2 regions of the Thalassotalea sp. PS06 genome follow, and region 2 is predicted to be linked to the other one. Evidence: riboswitches for the same ligand, from Rfam matches in the RefSeq annotation. Region 2 holds a riboswitch; the other holds the start of a gene.
The links. A riboswitch is a leader RNA that binds a small molecule or an ion and turns the genes downstream of it on or off. The one in region 2 is predicted to bind lysine.
Positions count from the first base shown of each region.

Region 1 (16,098 bases), 1.2 Mb from region 2:
TTCCGTATCGGCTTCAACGTCGTTGATATCGATAGCTTCGGTATCTTCCTTTAATCCCATTAAATCACGCAGGGTAGCCACGGGGCGGTTATTTACCGCATCGGCGAATACTTTGTAGTCATCGTAGTTGCCGCTTTGTACGGAATCTTGCAAAGATTTCACCACGTCCGGGTTAAAGCAATGATACTCACCATCGTGAACATACTTTAATAATCCACCATGCTGAACTTTTTGGTGCGGTAACCAGGCACGGCGGGCAAGATTAATATTATCTTGCTGAATATCGGTGAAATCGGCGCCCTGAATGCGGCTAGGGATACCAGGGAAACATAGCTCCATGATGGATTGGTTAAGACCAATCACTTCATATAAACCTGAGCAGCGGTAACTGGCAATGGTAGAAATCCCCATTTTTGAGAGGATTTTTAACAAGCCTTTGTTTATGGCATTACGATAATTTTGTAAGGCGGTGCGAGCTGGCATATCAATCTTGCCCTGCTCAACCATTTGTTCAATGGTTTCAAATGCCAGGAATGGATAGATAGCCGTTGCCCCTAAACCGAATAATACCGCGAAGTGGTGCGGGTCGCGAACCGATGCGGTTTCAACAACAATATTGGACTCACAACGCAATTGCTCGTCTACCAGGCGCTGTTGTACGGCACCAACAGCCATAGCTGCTGGGATAGGTAACTTGTCTTTGCTGACCTTACGGTCCGATAAGATCAGGATAACCGTGTCATTACGAACCAGCTCTACCGCTTCATCACATACACGGCGAATAGCATTTTCCAGGCCTTCTTCTGGCGAGTAGTTCAGACAGATAGTGTGTGAACGATAATGCTCAGCTTCTAATTCCCGTAGCTGCTTGATACCGGTGTACATCAATACCGGGGTTTCAAACTGAATGCGGTCTGCATGGCCTGTGGTTTCGTTAAAGACGTTGTGCTCACGACCAATACAGGTGGCAAGAGACATCACGTAACGTTCACGCAGTGGATCGATTGGTGGATTGGTTACTTGAGCAAACTGCTGACGGAAATAATCAAACAGGGTTCTTGGGCGGCTTGAAAGTACCGCCATTGGTGTGTCATCACCCATGGAGCCGGTCGCTTCCTGACCATTTTCGGCCATTACCTTGATGACCTGCTGGATCTCTTCATAGGAATAGTTAAACAGCTTGTGCATCTCACTCATTTGCTGGTCGGTAAATACACGCTTACCCACTAATTCGGCAGCAAGTTGATCGAATGGAACCAGCTGACGAATGTTGTTACTCAACCATTCACGATACGGATGACGGGTTTTCAAATCATCATCAATATCAGAAGATTTTAATAACTTACCGGTGTAGGTATCCACTGATAACATCTCGCCTGGACCAACACGGCCTTTTTCAACGACTTCATCTTCGCCGTAATCCCAGATACCAATCTCAGAAGCAAGGGTGATAAAACCATCTCGGGTTCTTACATAACGAGCCGGACGCAGACCATTGCGGTCAAGGTTACAGGCAACGTGACGACCGTTAGTCATGACGATACCGGCAGGGCCATCCCAAGGCTCCATATGCATCGAGTTAAACTCATAGAATGCTTTTAGCTCGTCATCCATGGATGGGTTGTTTTGCCATGCTGGGGGCATCAACAAACGCATCGCGCGATATAAATCCATACCGCCGGCCATGAATAGCTCAAGCATGTTATCTAGCGATGATGAATCTGAACCGCTTTCATTAACAAATGGCGCAGCATCCTGCATATCCGGCATTAATGGACTTTTGAACTTGTAAGTACGGGCCTTACTCCACTGACGGTTACCCTGAATGGTGTTGATTTCACCATTGTGGGCAAGGTAGCGGAATGGTTGAGCCAAATGCCACTGTGGTGAGGTATTGGTTGAGAAACGCTGGTGGAATACACAAATAGCTGACTGCATGCGGATATCGGCAAGATCGAGATAAAAGCGCGGTAAATCCGCAGGCATTACCAGACCTTTATAAATATTCACCAGGCATGACATGCTGGCAACATAGAACACAGAATCCTGAACCCGCTTTTCGGCACGGCGACGCGCCATGTACAGGCGGCGCTCTAAGTCTTTACTGCGCCAGCCTCGCGGACCATTAATAAATATCTGCTCAATGGTTGGCAGGTTGTTTTTCGCGATTGGGCCTAGCACATTTGGGTCGGTTGGAACTACACGCCAGCCAACAACTTCAAGAGTTTCCTGATTTAACTCTTGCTCGAGAATTTTTTTGGTTTCGTTAGCGATAACCGGATCAGGGTTAAGGAAAATCGTACCTACCGCGTATTTACTGCTCAGGTACCAGCCATTCTCTTCGGCGATGGCACGAAAGAAACTATCCGGTTTTTGCATTAGCAAGCCACAGCCGTCTCCGGTTTTACCGTCGGCCGCAATACCACCACGATGCTGCATTCTGTCTAATGCAGAAATGGCGGTTTTAATCAACTTATGACTGGTTTCACCTTCTTGATGGGCGATTAACCCGAAACCACAGTTGTCTTTTTGTTGACTGTGATCATAAAGTTGCATGGCTATTTCTCCTTCTAAAACTTGCTGGCGGTGACATTAGTTATAGCGAATAAACATCGTGATTTTTTGAATAAGTACCGCAAATCCAGCCGGGGGAACCTATCACCATATAACCAGTTTTAGGTGAGGTCAATAAAAAATAGAGTTATTACTCTTACTAAGGATAGGCTAATTATTGCCTGATATGTAGGCGACTTAAGAATAAAAAATCAGCGAGGGCTTATTGGGTAAGGGCAGCAGCAAAGTATGAAATTCGAACTGAAAGTTTTACAGTTGAATTAAATTGAAGTTAAAAAAATTTTAATATAAATGCAAAATTGCGGCAGTTTTATGAGAAATCACCAGATTCTTCCCGTTTTTTGGTGGTCTGCAGGATTCGAATGACGTGCTTGCACTAAAGCGCTCGCAAGGGTGGCAACTTCGAGCTTAAGCTCTGGTAGGGTGACGTGCTTGCACTAAAGTGCTCGCAAGGGTGACAACTTCGAGCTTAAGCTCTGGTAGGGTGACGTGCTTGCACTAAAGTGCTCGCAAGGGTGACAACTTCGAGCTCAAGCTCTGGTAGGGTGACGTGCTTGCACTAAAGTGCTCGCAAGGGTGACAACTTCGAGCTCAAGCTCTGGTAGGGTGACGTGCTTGCACTAAAGTGCTCGCAAGGGTGACAACTTCGAGCTCAAGCTCTGGTAGAATGACGTGCTAGCTACTAAAGCGCTCGCAAGGGTAACAACGGCGAGCTTAAGCTCTCGAAAGGTGACATGCGATCGCAAGACAAACTCAACCCTTTGCGTCATATCCTGCTAAAACCGATAACGTCATATCCTGCTACGACAGGATATCAAGGTAAAAAATTATCGATGTTGGCGAGTCAGGTCTGGCGACGCCTCGTGACTTTAATCTAACCGTTTAGAAAACTGAGCGGAATGACGAGCCGCCACTGCGTCGGCTTGATCGTCGGTGGCGCATCCGGGAATGTAATTCGCGGCGCTTGGCATCGAGCCAGTCGTCCTTAGTAATAGTTTCCGACGAGCGGTCCTTTTCCCGCTCCCGATAGCTGCAAAACTCCAGGAATGCTTCAATGTCATCATTTAAATCAGAAGCAACAAGCTCAATCATAATGGCATCATCAAGAAACCCTAAGGCTGGGATATCATCGGGAACCAAATCTTCAGGATCACTGAAATAGGCCAGGGCGCTTAACACATCCTGCTTTTCTTCCTCTGGGATTTGCCATTCGGTATCTTCAATCATCTGAATGAGAGTTTTTAGTTTCTCAATACGCTCCTTGACGAAATCAGGCACGTTTTGATGAACATCCTCAATTAAGCTTTTGGCGTTATCTAATATCGCCTGCTCACCATGATGTCTTGCATTACTTTGCGCTCGCTCCATGACCGCGCGAAAGTGTTCGAGATCGGACTCTGATAACTGAAACGTTACGTTAAACGCCATTTTTTTGCTCCTGACTCATCGTAAAAGATGAGATTTTCGATTCTTAGTTATTAAATTTAACAAAGAATTTATTTTTCACCATTTACTACGAGTAATAGTTGCGGTTTAGAGCCTTTAAATTTTCACCTGTTTTATTATGCACTGCCTTTCCATGTGTCTGAGCGTTGGATCTCTTGTGCTGTGATTCTGCTATTTCAACCTCTGAGCTTAAGAACTACGTAAACAAGTCTCAGCAAACAAAAGGGATATCCGGTATCGGAGCGCGGGATGACGGAGTAAATAAATGGAATAGCGTATGCTTCTGCCGCGCACTTTAGGGACACCGAGCTCCAGCTAAGATTCCCTGTAATATCAGGGAATGACTCAAGGGATTTTGCTTTTTTCTTCCACCGAAAATTGCTCCTGCATTTTCGGCATATAGTCCATCCCTGGCCAAAACCGAAAATTGCTCCTCGATAACTGCTCCTCGATAACTGCTCCTCGATAACTGCTCCTGCGTTATTCTACCTACATACATCCTCGTATTAGTGCGTTATTCTACCTACATAAATCCTCGTATTAGTGCGTTATTCTACCTGCGCACATCCATGTCCTTGTGCATTTTCGGCATATAGGCCAATCCCTGGCCAAAACCGCCCGCCTTCCTCAGCGAAGCTTACCTCACACGGAGCGACGTTTTCTGTCGCCTACTTAACAATTTTCAACTGACAAAAAACTTTGCAAAAAAAAGAGGCTGCCGAAGCAACCTCTTATTGAATTGTTGATCAAACCGGTTTGATCATTCCGGCTGGTAACCGCCCTCGATACCTTTGGTGGTAACGGCAACAGCATCATGGGCATGTAGCGATTCCAGGTGATTAATCTTCACCCAATAATCGTCATAACCACTGACTTGATTCATTACGTGTTGTACGCGACGGGCAGCATCTTCACAGAACATTAGGTTCTGACCATTCAAGCGGGCAAATTCCTGCTCATCTTCACGTTTAACAGCCGCCTGCACTGGTGTTTGCAGCGCATTTTCCACGGTATCAACGATATCGGTGATTGGGAAATTGTTTACCTGACTGTTCAGCTTCACTTTGATCTCTGCAATTGAGCGCTGACTGTGAGGTGTGGCAACAATACCCTGAGTGGTACCAAGCCATTGATGAACGTCTTCCGCAGCAACCTGGTCTTGATCGGCAAAGGATTCAGTGAAAGATTTTTGGATCAACTGGCGAGCTAATGCTGCAGAGCATGGACAGGTAGATGAATAAGCGATATCAACGCCTAATTCAATATCAAAGCGACCCTGTTCCAGTTTGCCGGTAATGGTTACTGGATATACGCGCCAGCCCAACTTACCACTGATAAGTGCTTCGCGGCGCATTGGGTAATCAAACTGGAATTTAACTAAAGCGGTATCACTTAAATCGTGATGAGAGCTAATAAATTCATCCAGCAAAGTAACCAAAGACTGATAGTTTAAGGTGTTGTTACTGGCAAGTTCATCCAATAACAAGTAAAGGCGAGACATATGAATGCCTTTCGCTTTTGGTTCTTTTAAATTAACAAATGCGTCAATGTGAGCCGATATCATGCGTTCTGCTTCGTCTTTTGCAGCCAGCATGATTGGCATTTCAATATTCCCCATACCAACACGATCCAGCGTACCCTCGGTTTGGGCCTTAGTGTGGTTGGCGATATCAGGCATTGATGTTGGCATTACTTCTCCGCGTATTGTCATCAGTTTTGGTGCCTTTCCAGTGCAAAAAATTTCTGCAATCAAAGGCTTGATTATTCTTTAAGGCATTTAATCTGTAATTACATTATATGCCCTAGTAAAAAGGTCGGGTATTCTGGATCATATGTCGATTAAAATCAATATTTCCGGGCGTTTCGCTTGGTTAAAAACTGTAAAACTGACCGTTCCGTGCCAAGGAAATGAATAAAGTCCTCGCCTCTTTCCAGATAACTGCTAGATTTTTACTAGTAAGTCACAAAATTCCAATGCTATGGACATATTAGATAAAACCTTAATTAGTCAGTATCGTGATGTCCTTGGGCATGAAGCTTTCATGCAAAATGTCGATCTCTATAAAGAACAGGCAGTAAAATATTTTCAAAAGCTGGAGCAGGCGATTGAGCTGCAGAGCTACACCCAATGGCAGGAGAACTGCCATATACTCAAATCTGCCTCAGGAAATACTGGCCTTAAGGAAGTATATCAACTCTCCAGTGATTTGGAGTATTCGCAAGCTGACTTTGAGGAACTGCAAGAACAGCTAATGAATTTAATCGTTAAAAATGACCAGGCCTTAAAGGCACTGGAGCAGTGGCTGAATTAAATCTGCCGCTACTCCAGTAAGTCTCCCCAGACCCTTTCTAATTTCTTGCAGCTATTTATTTAGCTGTCTAAGTTACCGACAAAGCGATAACCTTCACCGTGAATGGTGTTGATAAATTCCGGGCTCTGCTCATCACTTTCAAAATGCTTACGCAGGCGTCGAATGGTTACGTCAACGGTACGGTCGTTCTCGCGTAGCTCGCGACCAGTCATACGACGGATCAACTCCTGGCGGGAAACGATCTTGCCACGATTTTCCATTAACAGGCGCAATGCCCGGTACTCACCACGAGGGATAGCAATTTTCTCACCTCGTGGAGAAATCATCTGACGCGAGTTCGGATCCAGCTTCCAGTTATCGAACTGAATGACTGAAGTATCTTCTTGAGCTGTCGTTGTATGATTTTCACTACGGCTTAAGCGATTAAGTAGATTGCGCACGCGAATAGTTAATTCACGCGGGTTGAACGGTTTAGTGATGTAATCATCGGCACCGATCTCAAGACCTAAAACTTTATCTACTTCACTGTCACGACTGGTAACAAACATCAAACCAATCTGATGTCTCTGCAATACTTCACGCGCCAGAATCAAACCGTTTTTACCTGGAAGATTAATATCCATTAACACCAGGTCGATGTTGTGTGACTCGATCACCGATAGGATCTCTTCACCATTGGTGGCGAGGTGGGTTCGGTAACCTTCACCTTCAAACAAGTTTTGTAGACTCAACCGAGTCACGTCTTCATCTTCAATAATTAAAATGTTGGCTTCTTTAATCATTTCCACCTCTAACAATGTGTAATAGGGTTGAGCCACGCCAGCCCAGATGTTTATCCATTTATTAGCGCATTTTCCCGCTGAGCCTTTGGTTTTGGCGTGGCTGCTAATTCGTTGGGTGTATGATATCGGATTGAAGCGCGGTGACAATGGTGAAATTGTTGTAAAAATGTACACCAAAAAAGCAACATGTTTGTCACCTATGTAGTGATAACTCACTGATTAGGTTAATGATATGTAGTGATTAAAGAAAACAAGATGTTAAAAGTGAGTTAATCAAATTGAAACTAAGTGTAACTAGAGCCGTGAAACGCTACTTTTGAACACTTTTACCCGCCAAAAATTAGCACTTTTTCCGGTTGATTTTGATCATTTACAATAATGGATGCTAAAGCCCTGTGCATTGGCAATAAGCTCATATTTTGAAAAATGTTGTTTTAATATTGGCGCGTACTTTAAGAAACTATTTGCCACTATCGTCAATTGCCCATTAACCGTCATAAAGCGACGGACGTCAGTGAGGAATGTTTCCGTGGTCGTATAGTGGGTTTTGATACCTTGGTGAAATGGTGGGTTAGAAACCACATATTGATATTTCCCAGATACGTTCGATAAACCATCGGAAGCAAATACGTTGCCGCTGAGGTTGTTTGCATCGAGGGTTAACCTGGCACTGGCAATGGCCATGGCATTGACATCAAGCATATCAATTTCTGTGTGCTTAAAGCGCTTTTTAATAACAGCGCCAATCACACCAGCGCCACACCCGAAATCCAACACCTTACCTTTTATATCGTGAGGTAGGTTGTTCAGCAGTAAAGCAGTACCTTTATCCAGTTCACCGCGGCTAAATACCCCTGGCAAGTGGCAAATGGTTAGCGATTTACCGCCGCTTTCAATGGTAAATGATTCAACCCAGGATTTGATATTAAATGCGGGGATATCATCCTGAAAGGTAAATGAGAACAGACTGCAATGTCTGGCAGAGTCGAGCTTTTGATATGCCTGGGTAATATTGCTGGCAAGTTTTTGTGACGACTTCACCCCACCTTTATTATCGCCAACTACTAACACTAAGCCATCTTTATGCAACACTGGGGCTAGCATGTTCAGTAAATACTGAAACTCATGTTTGGACTTTGGAAAATATAAGATGATCAAATCGTGCTTGGTTTCGCGCTGATAGTACTCGGAGAAATGGGCGTGGATGTTTGCCACTTTCGATAATTTCCGGTGCTCGGCAAAATTGACGTTATAAGCACTTATGCTGGCATCGGGGTTTATTGCCTGTAGTTCCCGGCAAAATTCAGGATCCGGGCAATTAACCAATAATGGTGAATTTGCCTCTAGCAAATCGTCATTTCGCAACAGTAATTGTGAAGGGTTAGATAAAGCCATGCCGAATGTCCTGAATGAATATGCCGGGTATTTTCTTTAGTTTGCTGTGCAGAGTAAAGAGTTTAGAGCAAATATGTCGGTTATATGGCTGTATTTTCGGGGCTTTAACGGTTGAATTGTTACCTATCTAGTGCTTTAATAGCCCTTATATACACTTAGATGTGTATTCGCCCTTCTTACAGAGGGCCAGAAGAGGAGCGTTAACCAGGTAATTATCCGGAGGAGATCAAACTCCGACGAAGGGTGATGAGGGGGATTAACGCCGAGGTGGCAATACTTGCAACGTACGTTGAAGTGATTTTTGATGATCATGCTACCGGCTGACCAGGCTGAATCCTGGCAGCTGTCACCTGAAATGGTGGAGAGCTTCTGGTCTTTGCGTGACCCTTTGTCATGCAAACACCCAGAGCTTCCCTTTGATTGAATTTAGACTTGCTGACTGCACCGTCGTAAACTTTTGCGGTCAGTAATGTACCGAGCGTGTAAAAACGTTTGAAACCAGGAAGCATTATAAGAGTTTATTATGACCAACAATTTTAATTTGGCTGACTACTCGACATGGACTGCACTTGTCACGCCTTTTGATGAGCTGGGAGCAATTGATTTTGACAGCCTGACCAATTTAGTGCGTCAGCAGGCAAAAGCTGGTAACGGCATCCTGTTGCTCGGCAGCACCGGGGAAGGTCTGGCTATTGCTCCGGAAGATCAACTTACTATCGTAGATTTTGTCTGCAAACTGCAACCTGGCGTGCCTCTGATGGTTGCTGTCGGTGGCGCCGATTTGCCAGCGCAACTGAATTGGATCAAGCACTGCAATCGTCTTGATATTCACGCCTACTTGTTAGGCACACCATTTTACGCAAAACCGGGTGTGGCCGGTCAGACCCACTGGTTTAAAAATTTACTGGATGCTGCGGCTCATCCTTGCATGATTTACAATGTGCCTTCCAGAAGTGGTGTAAATATTCCTGAGCAGACCGTTGCTAATCTGGCGGAACACAAGAATTTATGGGCAATGAAAGAAGCCAGTGGCGATATTCATCAGTTTTTAGCGTATCGGCAAGTCGCGCCTAACCTTGCCATGTATAGTGGTGAAGATGCACTAATGCCTTATCTTGCCGCAGCAGGGGCTGTCGGTCTGGTATCGGTTTGTTCAAACGTGTGGCCGCAAGAGACAAACCTGTATGTGAAAAAGTCTGTTGCCGGTGACAACCAATCCTTGTTCCCAGTCTGGTATAACGCCACGAATGCGTTATTCAGTGCTGCCAACCCAATTCCGGTCAAGGTCTTGATGCATCTTCGCGATATGATTGCCTCGCCAATGCTACGCGCGCCGTTGACGCATCTGGAGCTAACCGAACATCAAGGTATTGTTGATGCCGATAAGAGCGTATGTAATTGGTATGCTGCGCAGCGAAAACAAGCCGCCTTAGCTGATATTTCCTGATATTAGTTAAGGCCTCTCTTCCCTATTCAATCTAAATAAAGACTCTCTTCATCGTGGTAGAAAAACAAATCTTAAATGTCGGTGAAATGGCCAGCGGCGTAGAGCTGACCGTTCCTGTATATCGGATAAAAGGTCGGGGCACAGGCCCGAGTGTTTATATCCAAGCCAATATTCACGGCGCTGAAGTTCAGGGAAATGCGGTTATTTATCAGCTGCTCGAGCTATTACAAAAGCAAACCCTGCTCGGTGACATCACACTGGTTCCCTATGCCAACCCGGTTGGCTGCAATCATAAAAATGGCGAGTACACCCTTGGGCGCTTTGACCCGATTACCGGTGTTAACTGGAATCGGATGTATCACTTCAATGACGAACTTGCTAAGCAGTTTGTAGAGCAATATCCGGATACCGATGTCGATACTATTCGAAGCGAATTTCGGCGCTGGATGCTAGATGACATTGATGAGCAGTTAGACCACAATATTTTTGGGTTAACAACCGGACGAAGAATTGCTTATCAACTGCAACGCATGGCATTGCAGGCGGATTTAGTTCTCGACCTGCATACCGGTCCTATCTCTTCGAAACATTTATATTGCCCGGAATACGCAAAAAATAGCGCCAGTTATTTTAATATTCCACACACCATATTAATCCCCAATGATTTTGCCGGCGCCCTTGATGAAGCGACGTTTTGCCCGTGGTGGGATTTAACCCAAGCCTATCAGGCGATTGGTCGAAAGCTGGATTTCAATAAAGAAAGCTTTACTGTTGAGCTTGGCTCACAGGAGCTGATCGACTTAGATGAAGCCTTGGTGGATGCGAAAAGTATTCTGGGCTATTTACAGGCCAAAGGTGCAATTGCTGCGAATGGTTTTGCTCCAGACGCCATGGTGCGCTACGGGTGCATGCTTAAAGACTACAAGGTGTTTTACTCACCGATGGGCGGCATGGTGGATTATCTGGCAGAATTTGGCGAGCCACTTCCCGCAGGTCAGCCGCTGGCGCGTATCTTAAGAATGGACAATTATAGTGAAGCAGATTCCGATCCTTTACATTACCTAACACTGGATCAAACCGTGATCCCGATTTTGCACTTTGCTTCGGCAAGCGTAAATCAGGGCACCGAACTTTATAAGCTGTTTAGCAACTACTTCGAACTATAAATTCCTGAACCTAACTCTCAGGCATCTGGATGTTTAACGTGCTGAGCAGTTGGTAGTAAGCGAAAACCGTCAGGACGCCGAGTCCAAGAATTAAAATGATGCGGTATTTTATACCGTGTTGGTGATGTTTTTCTCGCTGGTGATGATGGGTAATACCAATCCCATTAAATTATTGCTCACTCAGTGAGAATTTAAAGGCTTTTAGACAAGGCTTTGATTGCAGAGAATGGTTATTCCATTGTCAAAATCAGTAACGTAGGATAAATGCCTTTAAAACTCACCCGTAGGGAGTTAGTGAGAGGCCCATTTACTGCCCTATATTTCATTAATATAGAATGACTATATCAATAAAATCTATGTTGTAAATGAACCTCGGCCCTAACTCTGAGTTGTGCACAAACTTAATGGGATTGGTATAACATCCATCATTTCATCACCAAAGTAAATCGACAGGAATGTTCCCATCGCACTGATTATTTATATACTCCAGTACGGGTAAGGCTGGGTCAGGATTTGCTTGAGCAGGTTGGTTAAAAAGGTCAGCTCGTAGGTTTTGGCATTAAACGATAAAAAGTAAAGATTAATGGCGATTGCCACAAACCATATGACCACCTGAGTGGTTGCCATTTTAATAACCGTATCGGAAAGGCAAGAATGAAGCCACCATCGGCGACTGGGGTACATAATACGAAAAAACTCCAGCTTAAAATTGCCAGGCCAAATCCGGTGGAAGCATCGTATTTCATACTCATGTAAATGAAATACCCGACTAAGAGGGCAACAAGCGCCAGAAACTTTAACAGGGTTTCTTTATGGGTAGGGTTTTTATGATGAAAATCAGGAGCTGATGCATTCGCTTGGGTCACAATTAAAAGCCCGTCTGTTTAACGTACATCTAACTATAGCAGTTAGAAAACACAGGCTTTTACAGTGAATTAGATGCCAAGTGAAGGAATGATTTTTCGTAGGTTACCAGCGGCCTCTGGGAAAGTATGGCTTAGCATTTTCAGGATCCAGTTGCTGTTTTACCGCGCGGCGCTGATTTTCACCTAAGATAATTTTAATTTGATACCAGGTTTCCATCATCAGCATTTTCCTGTCAGGGCTTTGCCAGTTGCGGGTATAAAGACGTTTTATCGCCCCCAACGCATCCGGAGACTTGGCTTTTAGCTCAGCGAGCAACACTTCTGCATCCTGCAAAGGATCTTCAGATACTTGCGTAACCAGGTTCATCTTCATCGCTTCATCGGCAGAAATTGGATCCGCGGTTAGCGCCAGGCGTAAGGCCTGATCTTTTGGAAGGATTTCTCGAAGCACCATATTGCCGGCCATATCAGGGATCAATCCCCATTTGCTTTCCATCACTGCCAGAGTGGCGTCCGGGGTAACAAAGCGAAAATCGGCGCCGAGTGCAATTTGCAAACCACCGCCCCAACAACGGCCTTGGATAACGGCAATTACCGGTACCGGCACTTTTCGCCAATTACTGCTGACCTGTTGGGCGAGATTCGAAGAACCGGGTAATAGTTTTTTAAGCAGAGTCACCATCGCGCTTTTGTCTTTCATCATCGACTTCACATCAAGGCCACTGCAAAAGTCCTGACCAACACCTTGCAGGATAACACCACGAATGAAGCGATCTTTTCGCAACGTTCGAGCAATACCTGCCAATGATTTAAACGTCGCTAAATCCAGGGCATTCAACTTTTCCGGACGATTGAGGGTGACATAGGCAATATCATCTTTAATGGTTAGATCTACCGGCGATCTAAGATTACTTTTGATTTGGTCTATATTTTCCGTTGCGCTCATAATTAACCTGCTAACTGGAAGTATTTCGTAATTAAAATAAACCTATCACGACTGGACCGATGAGTATAGGCAGGAAAACTTTAGCAAATATCTGGCTTGGGCTTGTTATTAACCGCAAATAAGTGTGATAATGTAACACGAATATGTATTAAGCTGTTTTCTAGGTGCCTCAAAGGGGCGATAAATCAAGTGCCAGCTATCAAAACGAGATAAACGTGACTGCGATAATAACGCAAAAATTCAATTTACAAGCCTCTACTCATAAGGGTAAGGGCTATGTGCTTATTGGTTTGTTTTTATTTGCTTTATTGTTTATTACCCAGCATCAGGCCAGCCATGATGCTCAGTCTAATCACATGCACTGTCATATATGCTGGCAGTTCGCGATGGACGATGACGAGCCTGGCAATCCGCGCCTCGAGCAAACGGGCACCGCGATAACGCCACAACTGATTGCTGTGCATCAAACCTTCTACAATTCTGCTATTTGCCGTACTGGTACCTGTCGGGGTCCCCCAGCTCAATCCTGATTATCGTTAATCGGGTTCGTCATAATTTTGTCTCAAACAATAAAAGTTAATTGTGCTAATTGCTGCAGGTTTTCTGCAGTCGATGATCGCTGACGATACCTAAGACCTCATTTTTCTATTTCAGGATTTATTATGCGTTTAAATCGCTTATATACGGCCACAGCGTTGGCCTTGTCAGTTGCTACTCCGGCATGGGCTGCAACAATTTCAGGTAAAGTTGTAGATAGCACGGGCAATGGTATTGCAAATGCGGAAGTCAGTATTCGACAAAACCGCGTTGTTACCGACGCTAATGGGATGTTCAGTCTCAATGATGTAGCCGACGGTGCCGCAGAGTTGCATGTGGAAGCTCCATATTTTGTCCATAAAAATCAAAGCATTAATGTTGGCGATAGTGACGTTGGCAATGTTGTCGTTACTTTGACTCCTTCTGTAATGGATGTTGTAGATGTTTATGCGACACCATTACACACATCAACTATCGAGTCAGCTTTACCTGTTAACGTGTTGAGTGCTGACGAATTGCGACTAAAGCAGGCGTCTACTTTGGGTGAAACTCTGAAATATGAGGTGGGTGTTCACTCTACATACTTTGGACCGGTTTCCAGTAGCCCAATCATTCGTGGTCTCGATGGTCCAAGAGTATTGATTACCCAAAACGGTCTCGATGCAGGCGATGCATCACGTGTTGGACCTGACCATATTGTTTCAACAGAAACAACAACCGCTACGCAAATAGAAGTGTTACGAGGCCCAGCGACCTTATTTTATGGCAGTGGTGCTATCGGCGGTGTTGTCAACGTAGTAGATCAGCGTGTTCCAACTCAGTTAGAACAGAGCGTCGGTTTCTCTTTGCAGCACAATACGGTTGCCGACGAAGATTTAGCGACGATTGATATCAACACTGGTACTGATTCTTTTGCGATTCACTTCGATGGTTTCTGGCGTGAAGCAAATGACTATAAAATTCCGGGTCCGGCAGAGCTTGAACATGACGAGCATGAAGAACACGCTGAAGAAGGTCATGAAGAACATGAAGAAAGTGGTCGTCTTACAAATAGCTCCAACGATGCCAAAGGTTTCACTTTAGGTGCAAGCTATCTTCTCGATAATGGTTTTGTTGGCTTTTCATACGGTCGTACCGACCGCATCTATGGCATCCCGGGGCATTCCCATGGTCACGAAGAACATGCAGAGCATGAAGAAGAGGTGGGCATGGAAGCAGGTCATGAAGAGCACGAAGAGGAATCGGTATTTGGTGATTTAACTCAGGATCGCTTCCAGATGCTAAGTGACCTTCGTTTTGACGATAATTTCCTTAACCGTGTTGCTTCAAAAGTCTCTTACACGGATTATCAGCATCAGGAAATAGAGGACGGTGAAGTCGGTACAACTTTTAAAAACCAACTTTGGGAAGCTAAAGTCGATTTATATCACCGGGAGTACAACGGTTTTAAAGGTGCCTGGACGTTGCATTATAAGCAATCAGATTTTGAGGCATTGGGTGCAGAAGCATTCACACCACCATCAAAAACCGACACTCTGGCATTTGCCTGGTTAGAAGAAAAACACTTTGGTGATGTTTTATTGCAGTTGGGAGCTCGTATTGAACATGTAACGCTTGAGCCTGTCCACGGCCATGACGAGCATGTCGAACACGAGCATGAGATGGAAGGGCTCTCTGAGCATGAAGAGCACGAGGAGTTTGAACTTGCCAAGCAAGATTTCATGCCGATTAGTGCTTCGGTTGGCTTGGTATGGGATTACCAGCCAGGTTATAACCTGGGCCTTTCATTTGCATTTTCACAACGTGCACCTTCAGCCGCAGAGCTATTTTCTAACGGCCCACACATCGGCACCAACAGCTTTGAGTTAGGTGCGCTTTATGAATTACACGAAGAAGCTGACGGCTATCATATTGAATTGTCCGATCAGGATGTAAATGTTGAAACCTCTTACAATCTTGACTTAACCTGGCGCAAGTTCTCGGGCGATTTCGGTTTTGTTGCAAGCGTATTTTACAACCATTCTGAAGATTTCTATTATCAACAGGATACAGGCTTGCTGTTTGAAGATAGTGGTATTCATGACCATGGCCACGAAGAGCATGAGGAACATGAATCAGAAGAGCACGCAGAAGCGGAAATGGAAGAGCACGACCATGACGAAGAAGGCCTGCCTATCTTTGTATACCGTCAGGACGACGTGGATATGTATGGTTTCGAAGCGGAAATGGTTTATCAGGTCAGTGAACCGTTAAAAGTGAACGTCTTTACCGACTATATTCGCGCCAAGCTTGCTGATGGTGGTAATCTGCCCCGTATTCCTCCAATGCGTATCGGTGGTGGTTTACAATATCAGGCGAGCAATTTTGAAACCGGTGTGAACGTAACCCATTATTTTGAGCAGGATCAGCTTGCCTCACTTGAGACCGAAACCGATAGTTATACCATGGTAGATTTGCATGCAAACTATTACTTAGATGGTATTGGTGATGATACGGTGCTGTTTTTGAAGGTCGACAATGTGTTTGATACCGAAGCTCGAGTGCATTCATCCTTCTTAAAAGACATTGCACCACTCCCTGGCCGTGGTATCACATTAGGGGTAAGAGCGCGCTTTTAACCTCTAAAC
Region 1 is NZ_CP041638.1:3,202,508-3,218,605, reverse strand. It holds gene gltB (glutamate synthase large subunit) at 1-2,556, opposite strand, end outside; gene FNC98_RS14170 (YkvA family protein) at 3,457-4,002, opposite strand; gene folE2 (GTP cyclohydrolase FolE2) at 4,781-5,710, opposite strand; gene FNC98_RS14160 (Hpt domain-containing protein) at 6,000-6,332, shown strand; gene arcA (two-component system response regulator ArcA) at 6,392-7,111, opposite strand; gene FNC98_RS14150 (methyltransferase) at 7,481-8,509, opposite strand; lysine riboswitch at 8,692-8,886, shown strand; gene dapA (4-hydroxy-tetrahydrodipicolinate synthase) at 9,033-9,956, shown strand; gene FNC98_RS14140 (succinylglutamate desuccinylase/aspartoacylase family protein) at 10,043-11,122, shown strand; gene FNC98_RS14135 (hypothetical protein) at 11,662-11,988, opposite strand; gene FNC98_RS14130 (crotonase/enoyl-CoA hydratase family protein) at 12,092-12,934, opposite strand; gene FNC98_RS14125 (hypothetical protein) at 13,150-13,464, shown strand; gene FNC98_RS14120 (TonB-dependent receptor) at 13,597-16,089, shown strand.
Region 1: linked by a shared signal. The riboswitch ahead of dapA (4-hydroxy-tetrahydrodipicolinate synthase) and the one ahead of lysC (lysine-sensitive aspartokinase 3) in region 2 are both predicted to bind lysine.

Region 2 (16,098 bases):
CAGCTTTAGCTATCATAAACGCAAATGATGGTAATGACGGCTCAGCATCTAAGCATGCCCAAATAGCCCTTGATTCGGCTCAAATAAAAAGTCTGGATTTACTTTTCATCAAAACTTAGGTTTAGTCGGTAAAGAGTATAAGGACATAGTTAAAGAATTGCGTGAAATTTACGCATAACAAGGTGCTCAAGGACGGACACAAAGTTTGGCTTGTGCTCGTACCTCGCTAATTTTAAGCCAAACTTTTTTGCCGCTTAGCACGGCGTTATATTTATGAGCAAGATCAACAATAAAATTCGAAAATATACTCTGATGTATGTATTAGCGTTAATTGCTTATGCTATCTCGCTTTTTACGCTCATGGGGCGTCTTGAACATGAAGGAATACAGTTTGCCACATTTCTAGTTGGAGGTTTCTTTACCATTCCAATTTATGTTGTCTTTTTGCATAAAACGACTAGCTTAAAATGCCCCAAATGTAGCAAACCAGTGTTAACTAAAACACCTTCATTTTTTGACTTTTTTTGCTTACGAAGGCTTATGAAAAGTGCTATTTTTGTAAAAGTAGGTTTGAATAATAAAAATATAACAAGTCATTAAAGCAGGACAAATTAAACTTGGTTTTTGTCACTGTGTTCCGGAATTTTAACCAAGTTAAATTTGCCTCTTAATGAGGCGTTATGCGTAAAGGAAAGTTTCGTTGAGCAACGAAGATTGGTATCGAAATATAGAATGGAATGAAGAAATAGAAGAAGCGTTCTATCTCAAGCTGAAGCGTGCTCGTAGAAAGGAGCAATATTTAAGAATCCAAGCATCTATTTTATCTACAAAATATCCTGATATATCGCTCGCTCTTTTAGATAAATACTTTGAGTTAAAAGACGACTTTGATCATGCCCAAGCTTATTGTGATATGGCATCCGCATTTATATCCAAAAATATGGTAGAGGATGCGTTAAATTCATACGAAAAAGCGTTAAATAGAGAGCTTGAGTTTCCTAATTTAAAAACGGACGCATATATTCTATTTCCGCTGACAATTGTCAAAAATAAACTCGTGCACTTGTATTCAAAAGCAGAAACGGTGTTAAACGCCAACCAAAGCAGGCTAATGTTCCCTATCGATTTTTTTCGTTGGCATGCAGCTTTAGCTATCATAAACGCAAATGATGGTAATGACGGCTCAGCATCTAAGCATGCCCAAATAGCCCTTGATTCGGCTCAAATAAAAAAGTCTGGATTTACTTTTCATCAAAACTTAGGTTTAGTCGGTAAAGAGTATAAGGACATAGTTAAAGAATTGCGTGAAATTTACGCATAACAAGGTGCTCAAGGACGGACACAAAAGTTTGGCTTGTGCTCGTACCTCGCTAATTTTAAGCCAAACTTTTTTGCCGCTTAGCACGGCGTTAGGCCTCATCGAATGAAATACACGATTATTTACTTAGCCTTATTACTATGTGGCTGTTCGGATCTATCAAAAGAGGAACAAGATCTTGTCGGGTATTGGGAGTGGAACCTTGAAACAGATGGATTTTCTGAGTCCGGGTTTATTGATTTGCGTCCAGACCGTACATTTGCATATAGAATCAAATCAACAAACCCAACTGAATCACTAATTGATAGTAAACCAGATTATAAACCTTCATTGTGGCGGGTAAACCAAAATTCCATTTGCACTGCTACCCATTGGTCTGAGGGCAACTTATTTACTAAACCAACAGTCCATGAGGAAAACTGTTTTTGGAGTGTCATTAAATCAGAATCCGGTGAAATTCGGCTAACAATTGATGGTGGTTTTATTCAACAAGAAATTAAACTTCAAAAAAAGTAGCATAGTGAATTCGCGGTTGTTTCAAAATATGCCTAACAAGTTGGTCAAGTACACTCTGGGCCTTCGGCCCTACGCGGGACGCGCTAAAGCGCGCCCCTTACCAAAGCGTTAGGAAGACTGATCTTCCGTGTAAAAATTTAAGGGAAGCGGTAACATCAGGGAAGGGTGTCTTTTCAGATAATAATCAATCCAGCACATCAACTCCCAGGCAGCGTATTGTTTCCATAAGTAAATAAATCGAGCGTATGAAAATAGAGAACGTATATCTTTTCTCAGCGCAAGTTTATGAGTAAAGTGTTAGCAAAGAGAAAGTAGCAGTCGACAATGGCGCTGGCTTTCCTAACAAGTGCCTTAAAATCGGACGTAAAACGCTTGGCTACGTTCGATAAACATTATAGCCAAGCATTTTCCGCCGTTTAGGCGGGCGTTATAACTAAAGGAAGATTATGAGTCTGCTGGAAGATTCGTGGGAACAAAGAGAAGAACAAGTATATCCAGAATTATTTGGCGGTACTGGTGAAGGTATTTACCCGTTAGATGCCTCTCTATTCAAAAATCAATTTGGCATCGACAGCATTGATCCTAGATGGTTACATTTTGGTGTTTTCAAATGTGCTCCAACGAGTGACAGAAAAACTTGGGTTTATGTCACCTCTGGCATGTCTAATACATGGGAATCAGATGACCCGCAAGAGTATTCAGGTTTCGGAACTGAGTTTATTCTCGAAACAAATGAGGAAAGTGATTGGGCTATAAATGCGTTACGTAGTTTAGTAGCTTTCAATATTCTTGTGTCCGTTGGTCATTACGGTGATAAACCTCTAGTTGACTATGGAGACCGTATTCCAATGAAAATTGAGCCGAATATTTCAAGCTTAATGGTTGTAATGCCAAATCAATTCCCTGAATCATTCGACTTAACATCTGGAAAAGTCGATATACTGCAAATTACAGGTATTACAGCTCAAGAATTGGATTACGCAAAAGAGAATAGCTCAGAGGAATTAGCAAATAAGCTATTCGAATCTCAGGGTTCATTTACTTTAAAACCTGATAGGTTAAGTGTAATTTAGTTATAACAAGTTGCTTAAACGGACAAAAAACAGTTGGCTTTTGCTCGTTCCTCGCTAATTTTAGCCAACAATTTTTTGCGCGCTTAGCAAGGCGTTATGTGTAAATGAGAATGGATCAGAATCAGATAAAGTTAGATGTTTGTATGAAGGCGTTGCAGGCAACGGAAGCAAAACTCAAGAGCCGTAATGCTCTGTGTGGAATGTACGAGTCTGTAAAGAATCAACTGGTTTTTCTAATTGACTATTTTGATGGCAACCATACCGATTTAAATCGTTTCAAAGAGCTGAGTTTAGGTACTATTGCAGTTCGTGAAGTAGAAGATTCAGATCCAGAGTATGCTCACTTATTAAAATGTGCTTATTACGTCGCGTACCAAACAATGAACCGCAAAAGGCTTTCAGCAGAGTTCATCAATGAAAACACATAACAAAGTTATCAACCACCGCCAGCACGCTGGCTGGACCTCCGTTGCGTCGCTTGTTTTGCGGTTTTACGCTACGCTACCACAAAACAACCAACGCAACTCCGGCCGGTTATAACGGCGTTGGTATAGGGAAGTTCGGTGGGGTATTTAGTTTTAGGTGTTTTTCTTTTCGTTCATTTCTACATATCTTTTTTGGTATGCGGTTACTTTTCAAAATCATACGAACAAAAGCTTAATCGTGTTTCTAAAACCATTATCACTTTACTTACGGGGCCGCTAACTTTCATTCTTATGATGTTAGTTATATTTATAACTCCATTGAGAAATACCGACGCTGGTTTAATGGATGGTGGGCTGTTTTTAATATTTATCATATTTACGCCTTTGTTCCCTATCGTCAGTTTTGGTTTAGTTAAATTGGCTCATCGATTTAGGTTCTGCGTAAAATACGTATAACAAGCCAATTAAGTGCGGGACTGCTACAGCTTGGCTCAGTTCCGCTTCGCTACACAAGTTTAGCCAGGCATTATCAGCCCCTTAACAGGGCGTTGGGCGGACAGAATAGTTCCAAGGGAGATTCTCATGCGAATTGCCAGGTTGATAGTCTTGATTGGGTGGGTGTCCACTTTCTTCATCGGCGTCACTGGAGCCACACAAACCGAGCAATCGGATGCTGTATCTGATCTGACGTCTGAAATAGACCGTGCTGTGGCTCCGTACGTTGCCGCTGGAGATTTCATGGGCGTAGTTGCCGTTCAGCGCAGCGAAGAGCCCCCTCTGATCCTCTCCTACGGACTTGCCAGTATCGAGCTGGGGGTTCCACACCGGCCAGCAGGAAGATTCTTGATCGGTTCCATATCGAAGCAGTTCACTGCCGTGGCAATCCTGCTTCTTGAGCAGGAAGGCAGACTGAAAACGAGCGACTTGATCAAACTGTACCTCCCTGACTTCAAGCCGGGCGAGCCTATTACGATCGAGCAACTACTGACTCATACATCGGGAGTCGCTGATGTCTATTCACTGAAGCGATTCGGCGAGACTGGAGGGAAAGGTGGATCCTTTTCCGACGTTATCCAAGATCTCGGGGAAATGCCTCTGACACATCCGCCTGGCTCGACCTATGCCTACAGCAATGGCGGCTATTCCCTGCTAGCAGCCATCATCGAACACGTCTCAGGGATGACCTATGGCGACTATCTGGCAGACAGGATCTTCAAGCCACTGGGCATGGCCAGCACGTCTGACGACCGACAGGTTCCGGCCGTGAGAAATCGGGTTCCGGGTTACGATCCGTGGGGTCGACACGATCTGGTCCGTACGGTACCTATGGCCGAAGCGTACAGCAAGGGCTCGGGGTCATTGTGGTCCTCAGCGGCCGATCTGCTAACCTGGAATAACGCCCTGCATGGCGGACGGTTGCTGAGCGGAGCGTCATACGCAAAGCTCATGCATGACTATGGGCACGCGTATGGGTATGGCGTAAGTGTGTTCAAGAGATTTTCACGAGATGTCATCAGTCACGACGGTCGCGTCTCGGGATATGCCAGCGACACTGCCAGATATCTGAATGAACAGACGACTGTCGTGATTTTGAGCAACGTCCAGTCTGTCGCGCGCGACGACATCCGTCGAGCCGTGGCCGCCATCGTTTTCGACGAGTTGCCCCCGAAGCCGGAAGTTCGTATCTTTGCCGAACGACCGCTAGATCCGTTGGTCGACTTTGTGGGGGAATACTCATTCGGCCCTGGATTCAAGGTAACAATTCTGGAATCGAACGGGCGTCTGCTGGCGCGTGCAAACCAAGGCGCTGACTCTGAACTCGTACCGATGTCCGACGGAACATGGTTTTCGCGCATGCTCTATGCGACGGTCCGATTCGAGCGCGGCGACAGAGGGCGAGTGAACATGTTGGTCTGGGGTCGAGGAGATCAAGCACCGATCGGGACACGAATTCGGTGAGTGACGTGACTGCAGTCGTGGTTTCACCAGGATTCGATAGCCCCAACAAGCCGATGCAGCGGACTGGACTTCGACCGGCGGCTGATCGACACAACGTTGGCTCCACAAGGAATAATCGTGAATCATTCTGCATTAGATAAATGGTTTGTTGAAATAAATGATGAGGAAGAGGAATTTCCATCTATTGTTGAAGTTTTAGAGTTTCTAAAAAGTGTTGAGAATCTAGAAACTTGTAAGATTTGGGTCGGAAAAGATGGTGGCAAAAGACCTTGGTGGCATAGATTATTCGGTTTACAAAAACGATTTGTCGATAGCTTGTTCGCTCTTGAATGGTACAATCAAATTGCAAATCTAATTTTCCATGATGAAAACTGGAGTGAATACCGGGCTATCGATCAAGATAATCCGATATCTGCTAATGAACATGATAGATTAAAAGTGGCACAAGGTGAGAAAATCGCGCCATCAAATGAAGAATGTATTAGTAAACATCGAGCGCTAACTGCAGTCAGGGAATATTTAATCACCAATGAGCGTCCAGATTGGTTAGTTTACAACTTTGTCGAGTAATGGCCTAACAATCAGTTGTAAGAGAAGCACACTTTTTACCCGCAAAAGCGGGCGGGCTTTGGACTCGCTTACGCTCGCCCTTAAACAAAAACGTTGGTATAAGGAAGTTTGCTGGGAAATTTAGTTTTAGGAGTCTTTCTTTCGGGCAGGGAAGCGACATTAACGGAAACGGTAAAGCATTATAAAATCTGTTACCACTTCCGCATCCTTCTCCTCGAAACAACATCTGGAAAAAGAAAAACCCCTGGTTTGAACAGGAAGTAGTTCCTGAAATGCAACGGCTTTTAAGTATGTATTTTAACAAGCCGAAAGTTAGCGATAGTGCACTTTAAACTTGCTATTGCCAATGAACTAGCGAAAATACAATAATGTGGCTGAGATAGGATTCATACCAACTACTTGGACAGTGAACTTTGTTGTTGTCGATAGGGAAAATACGTTGAAAAAATCAGGAAAAGCTAGGGCTATTATATATTTTTGTACGTTTTTACTCCCCATTTTATTCGCTTCAAATTGTCAGGGATGGGATGCTGCTGACATGAGTGTTGAGAGTTGTATAATCGAAACTCAATTTTTCATGGATGCTGCTAATTTCATTATATCTATAGTGTTTATAAGCTCCTTTATGGGGTTTATACCTATCTTGATATACATTTTTGTGATTGTTTTATCTGTTGAGATGTCTATTTTTATCGCGAAAATAATATCTGGCAAGCCACTCATAAACACATAAGGTGTACAACAGTATGTGTACTAGCTCAGACCTGATCTGACAGGTTACCCTATGCCCCTATTCAAAGAACGATGTCCGGGGCACCTAGGTTCCAATGAACGAGTTCCCGCTATGCCTATCAACTTACTTTCTTAAACTTAACGATCCAGGCGAGAAGATTGTTTTTATCGCCGATAAGTTCTTCGATACTGTGCAAAACCAGACCAGCTTGTTTTGCCTGAGCTTCTAACAGTTCCAGATTCTTACTATTGAGTGCTGCTTTCTTTAAGTCCGCAAGGCGTTGCAAATGCGCCCGGGCTTCAATTTTGAACTCTTCAATTTTCGCAAGCTTAGTCTTTGCTGGCAATCCGCTACCTTTTTGAAAAAGTCCAGATATCAAATCCTGTACATTGGTGTCGAAATAGCTGGTTTTATCTTCTGCCTCAAGGCTGCGGATTTTCTGATTTAACTTGTTTCGCAACTTTTCACTTTTATCGTCGTGAAGCGGGGCGCCGTCACCTAGTTGTTTTACCAGTTTGGTGATGATTGATAGCAAGCCAGAATTACTGAGGATCTTATTTAACAATTGAATGGTTTTATTGTTACGTTGCAAAATTACCGATTCGGCATGGTGGGTTACTAGTACAACCTCACCATCCACCTTGCATACCCTGGATATTTGCTCGATGGTTTTTGCCTGATTACTGTATTCAAACCCGTATTGAGACGTAACACAGTCAAAGCTTTGGTCGGCAAAAGGGAGCTTGGTGGAACAAACACCGGGCAGGATATTAAAGGCGTCTTTGGTGTAATCCGGTAAGTCCTGCAACTTAGATTCAATTAACGATACATCAACGGAGGCCAAATCGGTTCCAGTGAAAGTATGTTCTAATTGCAAATCGTGTGAAATATTGATGCCTATCAGAGGCAAAGAGGCATTGCCGGTGGCAATGTCGAGCACGTTTGACTTCTTTGGCAGTGACGAAAACGTCGAGTGCCAGAAATCTAAAAAGGCTCCTTCATAATTGTCTGAAAATGCGTTACCGAATGATGTAACAAAACCGCACTTCCAATATGCATCCCAATGCTGCATAACTACTCCATGCAAATGTTTAACATTTAAATTACAGCTACTACGATATGAAAATAAAAATGGTTTGGCAATCGTTTAAATAAGATTCGACATGTTTACAGTTGAGTGTTTTTTGCTCACTGATAAGCCCTCTGCGGCTGCAATCGTTGCAAAATGGTACTTTGATGAGTGGTGCAAGGGTACTGGCAGATATTGGCTTGAAGATGGATAAAACCAGGTTACTTATGCGATTAGCTGTGAATCAGTATCATTTGGCGCTGAACTTGTTAATGATGATTTGCTTCGAGCAGACCTCTGGAAAAAGTGGAACAGAGCCAGTAAATGACATCTGTCCCGCAGGTTACCTATTGTTATTCGTATCGTAGTGCCTTGATAGGGTTGGCACGGGCAACACGAATGGAGTTGCTGGCAACGGTTATCCAGGCAATACACAGAGCGAATAGGGCAGCGACCGCACACATAGCGATGATCAAGCTGGTATCGATACGATATACGAAGGCTTCCAACCAATCGCTCATAAAGTAGAAAGCTACTGGCCAGGCAATTAAGCTTGCGATCATGACTGGCTTACTAAATTGCCACATCAACATCTTCACAATATCGAATACACCAGCGCCCATTACTTTGCGGACCCCAATTTCTTTGGTACGTCGATCTGCGGTAAAGCTTGCCAGACCAAACAATCCTAATGATGCAACCAAAATGGCTAATGCAGAGAAGGTGGCGAACATGGTTGCTTCACCTTGTTCTGCCTGATAAAGCTCAGCGATATCATCTTCGACAAAGCTATGGGCGAATGGAATTCCAGGGATCTCCTGACGCCATAGGTTTTCAACATCGGTTTTTAGTTGCTCTGGCGAACCATTAAAGCGCACGCTGATGCTGTTGACGAAATCCAACCCAAGTGGGTATACCTCAGGGCGTATGGTCGAATGCAAACTGCTGAAATGGATATCTTCGACAACACCGATAATGGTCAGGTTAACGTAAAGCTCTTCACCCGGATCGCCACGGCCAGTAATCAGAGTTTTACCCAGGGCACTTTCAGCGTCTGCAAAACCAAAGCGACGTAGTGCAGATTCATTGATAACAATGCTGCCCGGGTGGGTTGCACCTTCGCGCAGTTCTTCGGTTGATGGTCCAACGTCGTTGCGATTTTTATCATAGGCTCGACCGGCAACCAGGTTAATCTCGTAGGTTTTGAAAAAGTTATAACCGACACTGCGTTGACCCATAATCAATGCATCTTCTTCGGCCATTTCCGGCGTGCGCATGGATGTATTGTTTTCATTGGCATTGCCCGGCGTTTCGCTAGAGAAGGTTACGCTGGTAACTTGCGGGTGCTTCTCAATCTCCTGTAACAATACGTCACGCTTGTTTCCTGCTTCTTCACGATTGATACGGTGAATTACCATCATATTTTCTTTATTAAAACCAGCATCCATTTCCATCGCATACTGCATCTGGCTATATACCACACTGGTGGAAATAAACAGGCCGATAGAAACCGCAAACTGAAAGATAACTAGTGCAGCACGAAGCTTTAAGGATGCACCAGTTTCTGCCGATTTGTTGGCTTTAAGCACAGTGGCAGGGCGAAAGCCCGATAGGATAAACGCTGGATACAGTCCGCTTAATACACCAACACTAACCGCTAAGCCAAGTAAGGTCGCTATGGTGTTAATGTCATAATTTACAACAAGTTCCTGATTCAGTGTTTCGTTATAAAACGGTAGCGCAAGCTCAACCATGGCAAATGCCAATAGCACAGAAATCAATGTCATCAATACTGATTCGCCCAAAAACTGAGTGATCAGGTTGCCGCGTGTTGCACCCAATACTTTTCGCAAGGATACTTCTTTAGCACGTTTGGCTGCATGTGCAGTCGAAAGGTTCATGAAGTTAATACAGGCAATAAGCAAGATTAAAACCGCAATCGCCGAGAAGGTAATTACCGTCGTTTTGCTGCCTTGTGGACGCATTTCGCCAAATCCAATGGCATTCAGGTGGAGATCCTGAATGTTCATTGCCGACAGTTTGATAAAGTCTGAAGCTTTAGCGTCATCACCACCAATTGGCATCTGTGGGAAGTTGCGGTTAGCAAAGTCATCTAGCTGCGAGTTAATGAGCGCAAGATCCGTTGCTTGCTTAGTTTTAAAATAAAGCTGCGAATTAACCGAGAACCAGGCGTTGAACATGTAATTCTGGCTTTCCCACGCAGTTTCATCGATTAGGATCATCGCGGGTAATTCTATTTGGCTGTTTCTCGGGCTATCAGCGATCACAGCGCCAACCTTGAAATCTTTTTTGTAGAAGTTGAAATCCAGCGCCAATACCTGACCTAACGGGTCACTATCTCCAAAGTATTTTTTGGCGACGGTTTCGCTAAGTACAATTGATGAGTTGTCACTTAAGGACTGCTCTAAATCGCCGGCGATAACGTCAATGTCGAAGATATCGGTAAAGTCGCCATCCACCATTTTAATGGGTTCAACAAATACCTGGCCATTGTGTTTAATGGTTGGTCCCCAGCCTGCAATTCGCGAAGCAGCTTCGATCTGCGGGAAGTCCTTTTTCAGGGCGTGAATCAATGGCCCAGGTGAGGATACCGCATGCATAGGATCCCGGCCTGGAATGGCAAAGGTAATGTGAGAACGATGAATGGTCTCGGCATTTGCCCAGAAACTATCGTAGCTGGTTTCGTGCTTTACAAACATCAGGATCAGTGCACATGCGGCTAAGCCAATGGCCAGGCCGACAATGTTAATCATTGAAAACAGCTTGTTTTTAAGCAGGTTACGCCAGCCTGTTTGAAAGTAATTTGCTAATAACATAGGGTTTCTTCCTTAAAACTGACTTAGGATACGGCGCGCAAATCTTGCACAACGACTTCGCCATCAAATAAATTAATGACGCGATCGGCGTATTCGGCGTGTTCCGGAGAGTGGGTAACCATAATTATCGTGGTGCCTTCTTTGTTGAGTTGCTGCAGCATCTCCATCACTTCACGACCATGTTCACTATCAAGGTTACCGGTTGGCTCATCCGCAAGGATTAGCCCTTGTTTGCCGACTACCGCACGGGCAACCGCGACACGTTGCTGTTGACCACCCGAAAGCTGGCTTGGCATATGTTTGGCACGATGGGAAATACCGACTTTCTCCAGTACTTCGGCGACGCGGCGCTTACGTTCACTTTTTGAAATGCTGTGATAGAGCAGGGCAAGCTCAACGTTTTCTGCCACGTTTAGCTCATCAATCAGGTTAAAGCTTTGGAAGATAAAGCCAATATTTTGCTTACGAATCACCGCAAGCTGGCTTTCGGAGTAACCGGCAACGTCTTCAGAGTTGAAGTAGTAGTGTCCTTCCGAGGGGCTGTCTAACATGCCAAGAGTATTCAGCAGGGTAGACTTACCACAACCGGATGGTCCCATGATGGCAACAAACTCACCTTGTTTGATCTCGAATGAGATGCTGTTTAACGCCGTGGTTTCTACTTCTTCCGTGGTAAATCTCTTACTTAGGTTTTTAAGTGCTAACATTTCTCGTGCTTCCTCTTATAAATTTTTATCTTATTAATATTCAATCGATTAGATTTATGATTTCAGGTTTAGTCGGTCCATATCGATGAAACTGGCATAGGGTGACGTGATAACTTTTTCATTCACTTCCAGGCCGTCCAATATTTCGATAAAGCGGTTATTTCTTCTTCCTAAGCGAACGTTGCGACGAATCGCACTGCTACCATCTTCGCTAACGACAAATACCCAGTGTCCGCCGCTGTCTTGATAAAAAGCGCCGTTCGGGATCAAGGCAACTTCTGCCGGATCGCCCAGGGTTAATTTGGTTTGTAGTGTCTGGCCACGGCGTATGCCTTTAGGTTGTTGCTCTGCAAACACTAGATCGATGCGGAATTGGCCGTTATTCACCTGCGGATAGATTTTAGAAACGCGAAGGGTATAGTCATTACGATTGCGGGTAATGGTCGCTTGCTGGCCTAGATCAATGCGCTCCAGGTAGAACTCATCGATGGACGCCTGCAATTTAAAGCTGCTGGGATCGTCAATCTGACCGATGCGTTCGCCACGTTCTATGGATTGGCCAATCTCAATATCAAACCCGGACAACTTACCAGCTACAGGTGCTGTCATGTTCAGGTTGTCCATGTTCTTGCGGGCAAACTTGAGGCTATCGTTTAAGCGATTGCCGGTTTCCTGCAAAAACGCCAACTGCTGTTCCTGCAATCGCGTATCGGTTTTCTGACTCTCAAGCGTTACAACTTTACGTTGCCGATAATATTCGAGCAGATCTTCATTCTCTTTCAGGGCGCTATCGGAAATACTGCCTTGTTGATAAACCACGCGCTCTCTTTCAACCTGACGAGTCAGGCGTTTGATCTGATAATCGATTTCAATGAGATTGCGTTTGTGGCTCAGTTTGTTCTGCTCTAATGAAAGCTCGATGCTACGCATGTTGTTTAGCTGCTCAGTTACCGCCGCTTCATTGCGCATAACATCCAGTTGCAGCTGCGTATTGCTTAACTTAACAATTGGCTGACCAGGTTCTACGATGGTGCCATCTTCAATCAACACCTGTTCAACTCGGCCACCTTCAATCGCATCAAGGTAAACGGTGCGAAGCGGGGTGACTTTGCTTCGAACCGGAATGTAGTCTTCGAAAGTACCGTTCTTGACGGTAGATATGGTGAGATTTTGCGGGCTTACCGCCAGAGCTTTGCCATCTTGTTGTGCGGAGTAAAGGCGACCAACGATAGTGACAGCGGCAATCGCCAGGATCACTAATGCAGCGTTCTTCCAAGGAAAGGTTTTACGTTCTATTTTTCTATCCATGTTGCAATCTATTTCATAAATTATTGGAAGCCAGTGAGCAAAATACTCACTAGCGCGAATTACATGAGTTAGATAGCACCATGCGTGCCAGTTTTTAAAAGCCTTATTTAATAGGGGTTGTGGAGGTTTGTGGTGTTATTACAGTTTTATAATAAATGTAAATATTGTGATATTTGCTAACAATTAGTGATTTTTGCTAATAGTGCTCGTTTGCTATTCAATGTGGTTTTAGATGTCAGCTTTCAGCACTTAACTGCGGAGCCATTGCCATATTCTGCCTAACGTCTCATGCCAGGCGCGTTCGGTTTTAGAAATGTTCGCGGCATCCGGAATAAAGTTAAACCAGACACTGGTGCCTTCTGGGTCTTTAACCAGAAAGCCTGTGGGAGCCGGGATAGGATCAAGACCTTCAGCGATGAAATACTGGATGGCGCGAGGCATATGGTTGGCATTGGTTACCAATACGAATTTACTGTCTTTCACGATGGGAGCTACCATCATGGCTTCGTCGGCGGTATCCCGGGGTTTAGATACGGTAATTATCTGATCTGGTGTTAAACCAAGCTCTACAGCGGCCTGTTTGAGTTTAGTGGCATTAGAGACATTATCGTAAGGATTAAAACCGGTTGTGATTAATTTTGCCTGGGGTTGCTCTCGAAGAATGCGCATACCTTCCGTCAATCGTTGTAAGGCGCAGTTTTTTAATTCCTGTGAAGGATTAAGGCGGGCATCAGACGTATGGCCGCAGCCAAGTACGACGACGTATTCGACTTCACCATACTGATTATGAAAAACCGGAAATTCCTGTTCATACTGGACAATCAATTTATCGGCGATAGGCATAAATGAAATGATGGCTAACAACAAGGTACCTGCAACAATGAAGCCTTTCGCCAGCTTAGGCTTTCGATTAAATAGAATGATCCCCAGAGCGAGCAAGATGATAACGATGGGCAGGGGCATTAATAAACTGCCAATGATTTTTTTTAATATGAAGAAATCCATAACATTCCATTCCAAAATACCAACGAAGGGTTGCCATACGGCATTGTCATTTGCGCACTAATGACTCACTAAACTATATGTAATAGCTGGGATTTTTGCCATTTAATCGCAAGGAGATTGGGTTTTGTCATCGATTAGAGCAACAATTCAATTATTTTCATTTAGACGTCTATCTGTCTATTGCAATCAAAATCGATATCGGTTTTAATAGGCGCGTTATTTATGACGCAGCCAGTTCTGCGGTCATGAACAACCAGAAGAGGTGCATTAACCAGGTAGGTGATCTGAGGAACCATATCCGCAGACGATTACTGAGGGGGTCTAATGCCGAGGACAAGTGAAGATATGGTTCCAGCTTGTTCGGGTGTTAAGGTTGAATCCTTGCAACTGTCACCATTAGTGGTGGAGGGCTTCTGGCTGATAGTTAAACTCTTTTCTACGTTCGTTTCTCTGCTCAGTCGTGCTCTTCCTTGCTGTAATTAGCTATTTAGGGAGATTTTCCGTGAACAACCATACTATTAAGGCTTTGCCGTTTTCGCTGTATCAACTGCAAAACAGGAGGCCATCATGTTAACTGTGGCCAAATTCGGTGGTACCAGTGTCGCTAATTTCGATGCCATGGTCCGTTGTGCCAATATCATAAAAAATCGCGCCGACATTCGTGTTGTTGTGGTATCGGCCAGTGCCGGTGTTACCAATCATTTGGTAACCTTGTCTCAGCAGTCGTTATCCGGTGTTGAACAACAGGCGATTATCGATGAAATCGCAACGATTCAATATGCCATTACTGAATGCCTATTTGATAAAGACGAAGCGAACCAAGAAGTTAACGAAATTCTTGCGCAGTTAACGCAATTGGTAGCCGAGCAAAATACCTTACAGACGGCAAAAACTGCCGATGCGATTTTATCCTGTGGTGAACAGATGAGCTCGCGTTTGTTTGCTCGGGTATTGCGTCAGCTAGAATGCCAGGGTGCATACTTTGATGTTCGCGATGTGATGACAACCAACAGTTTATTCGGTAAGGCCGTGGTCGATACCCAGGCATTAAAGATGAACTGCCAGCAGTTATTGAGCCCGCAATTACAAGATGTGGTTACGGTAACCCAAGGCTTTATTGGCCGTGACGGGTTAGGCAGTACTACAACGCTAGGCCGCGGTGGTTCCGATTACAGCGCGGCACTGCTAGCTGAAGCGATAAACGCCGATGACTTGCAAATATGGACGGATGTTGTCGGTATCTTTACTACCGATCCGCGTATTGCTAAAAGTGCCCATGCCATTGATGAAATCAGTTTTGGTGAAGCCGCAGAGATGGCCACCTTTGGTGCTAAAATACTGCATCCAGCAACCTTGATCCCGGCAATCCGCAGCTCTATCCCAGTTTTTGTTGGCTCAAGCCGCGAGCCGGATGTCGGCGGTACGCGGATTATGGAAACGGTTTCTTCAAAACCTACCTATCGCTCGATTGCCCTGCGTCGCCAGCAAACCTTAGTGACGGTGAAAAGCCCGGCGATGTTACATGCCAGTGGTTTTCTGGCCAAGGTATTCGCAATCCTTGCCAGTCATGAGCTAAGTGTCGATTTGATCACCACGTCAGAAATCAGTGTTGCATTAACCTTTGATAATCCTCCGGGTTCAACTCAAGCAGTTATTACAGAAAAAGTGGTAGAAGAGTTAGAACAGCTTTGTGAAGTGCAGGTTGAGAACAACTTGTCATTGGTTGCCGTTATCGGTAACGGATTATTGCGTAGCCAGGGGGTTGGTACGCAAGTGTTTGACGCCATTCCTGAGGCAAATGTGCGAATGATTTGTCACGGCGCCAGTGATAATAACTTATGTTTTCTGGTACCTGAGCAGGAAGGGGAGCAGGTTGTACAGACGTTGCATGATAACTTTTTCGTTTAAATTAGGTTAAACGAAAAAGAAGGAGTCAAGACAGAATACGTCTTGATGGTGGAGTCGAAGTAAACTGCACTTCGAGGGTGGAGTTAAAACGAACAACGTTTTAATGGTGGAGTCACGGCAAACGGCGCCTTGAGGGTGGAGTTAAAACAAACAGCGTTTTAAAGGTGGAGTCAAAACACGAGTGTTTTGATGTTGGAGAAAATACTCCATTGCGTCGTATTTTGGGTTTTGGCCAGGGATGGTCTATATGCCGAAAATGCACAAGGACATGGATGTACGCAGGTAGAATAACGCAGGAGCAGTTATCGAGGAGCAATATTCGGTTTTGGCCAGGGATGGTCTGTATGCCGAAAATGCATGGAGCAATTTTCGGTTTTGGCCAGGGATGGTCTGTATGCCGAAAATGCATGGAGCAATTTTCGGTGGAGTCTACCGAAGCGTCATTTCCAGCTACGACTGGAAATCTAGGCCCCAAACAGAAAAAGGGAAGCCGACTAAGCTTCCCTTTTTGTTTTGGTATAGGAGAATTCGCTTATGCTAATGCGCTTTCAATATCGCCTTGGATTTGTTCAGGCTTCACCATGCTGCCATAGCGTTTTAATACTTCACCGTCTTTATTAATCAAAAATTTGGTAAAGTTCCATTTGATTCGCTTTGAACCTAACAGGCC
Region 2 is NZ_CP041638.1:1,962,205-1,978,302, reverse strand. It holds gene FNC98_RS08795 (hypothetical protein) at 701-1,321, shown strand; gene FNC98_RS08790 (hypothetical protein) at 1,424-1,834, shown strand; gene FNC98_RS08785 (suppressor of fused domain protein) at 2,281-2,907, shown strand; gene FNC98_RS08780 (immunity protein Tsi6 family protein) at 3,018-3,335, shown strand; gene FNC98_RS08775 (serine hydrolase domain-containing protein) at 3,915-5,291, shown strand; gene FNC98_RS08770 (hypothetical protein) at 5,409-5,861, shown strand; gene FNC98_RS08765 (class I SAM-dependent methyltransferase) at 6,713-7,666, opposite strand; gene FNC98_RS08760 (hypothetical protein) at 7,831-8,031, shown strand; gene FNC98_RS08755 (ABC transporter permease) at 8,017-10,500, opposite strand; gene FNC98_RS08750 (ABC transporter ATP-binding protein) at 10,524-11,207, opposite strand; gene FNC98_RS08745 (efflux RND transporter periplasmic adaptor subunit) at 11,262-12,515, opposite strand; gene elyC (envelope biogenesis factor ElyC) at 12,765-13,520, opposite strand; lysine riboswitch at 13,770-13,941, shown strand; gene lysC (lysine-sensitive aspartokinase 3) at 14,085-15,428, shown strand; gene FNC98_RS08730 (glutathione peroxidase) at 15,961-16,098, opposite strand, start outside.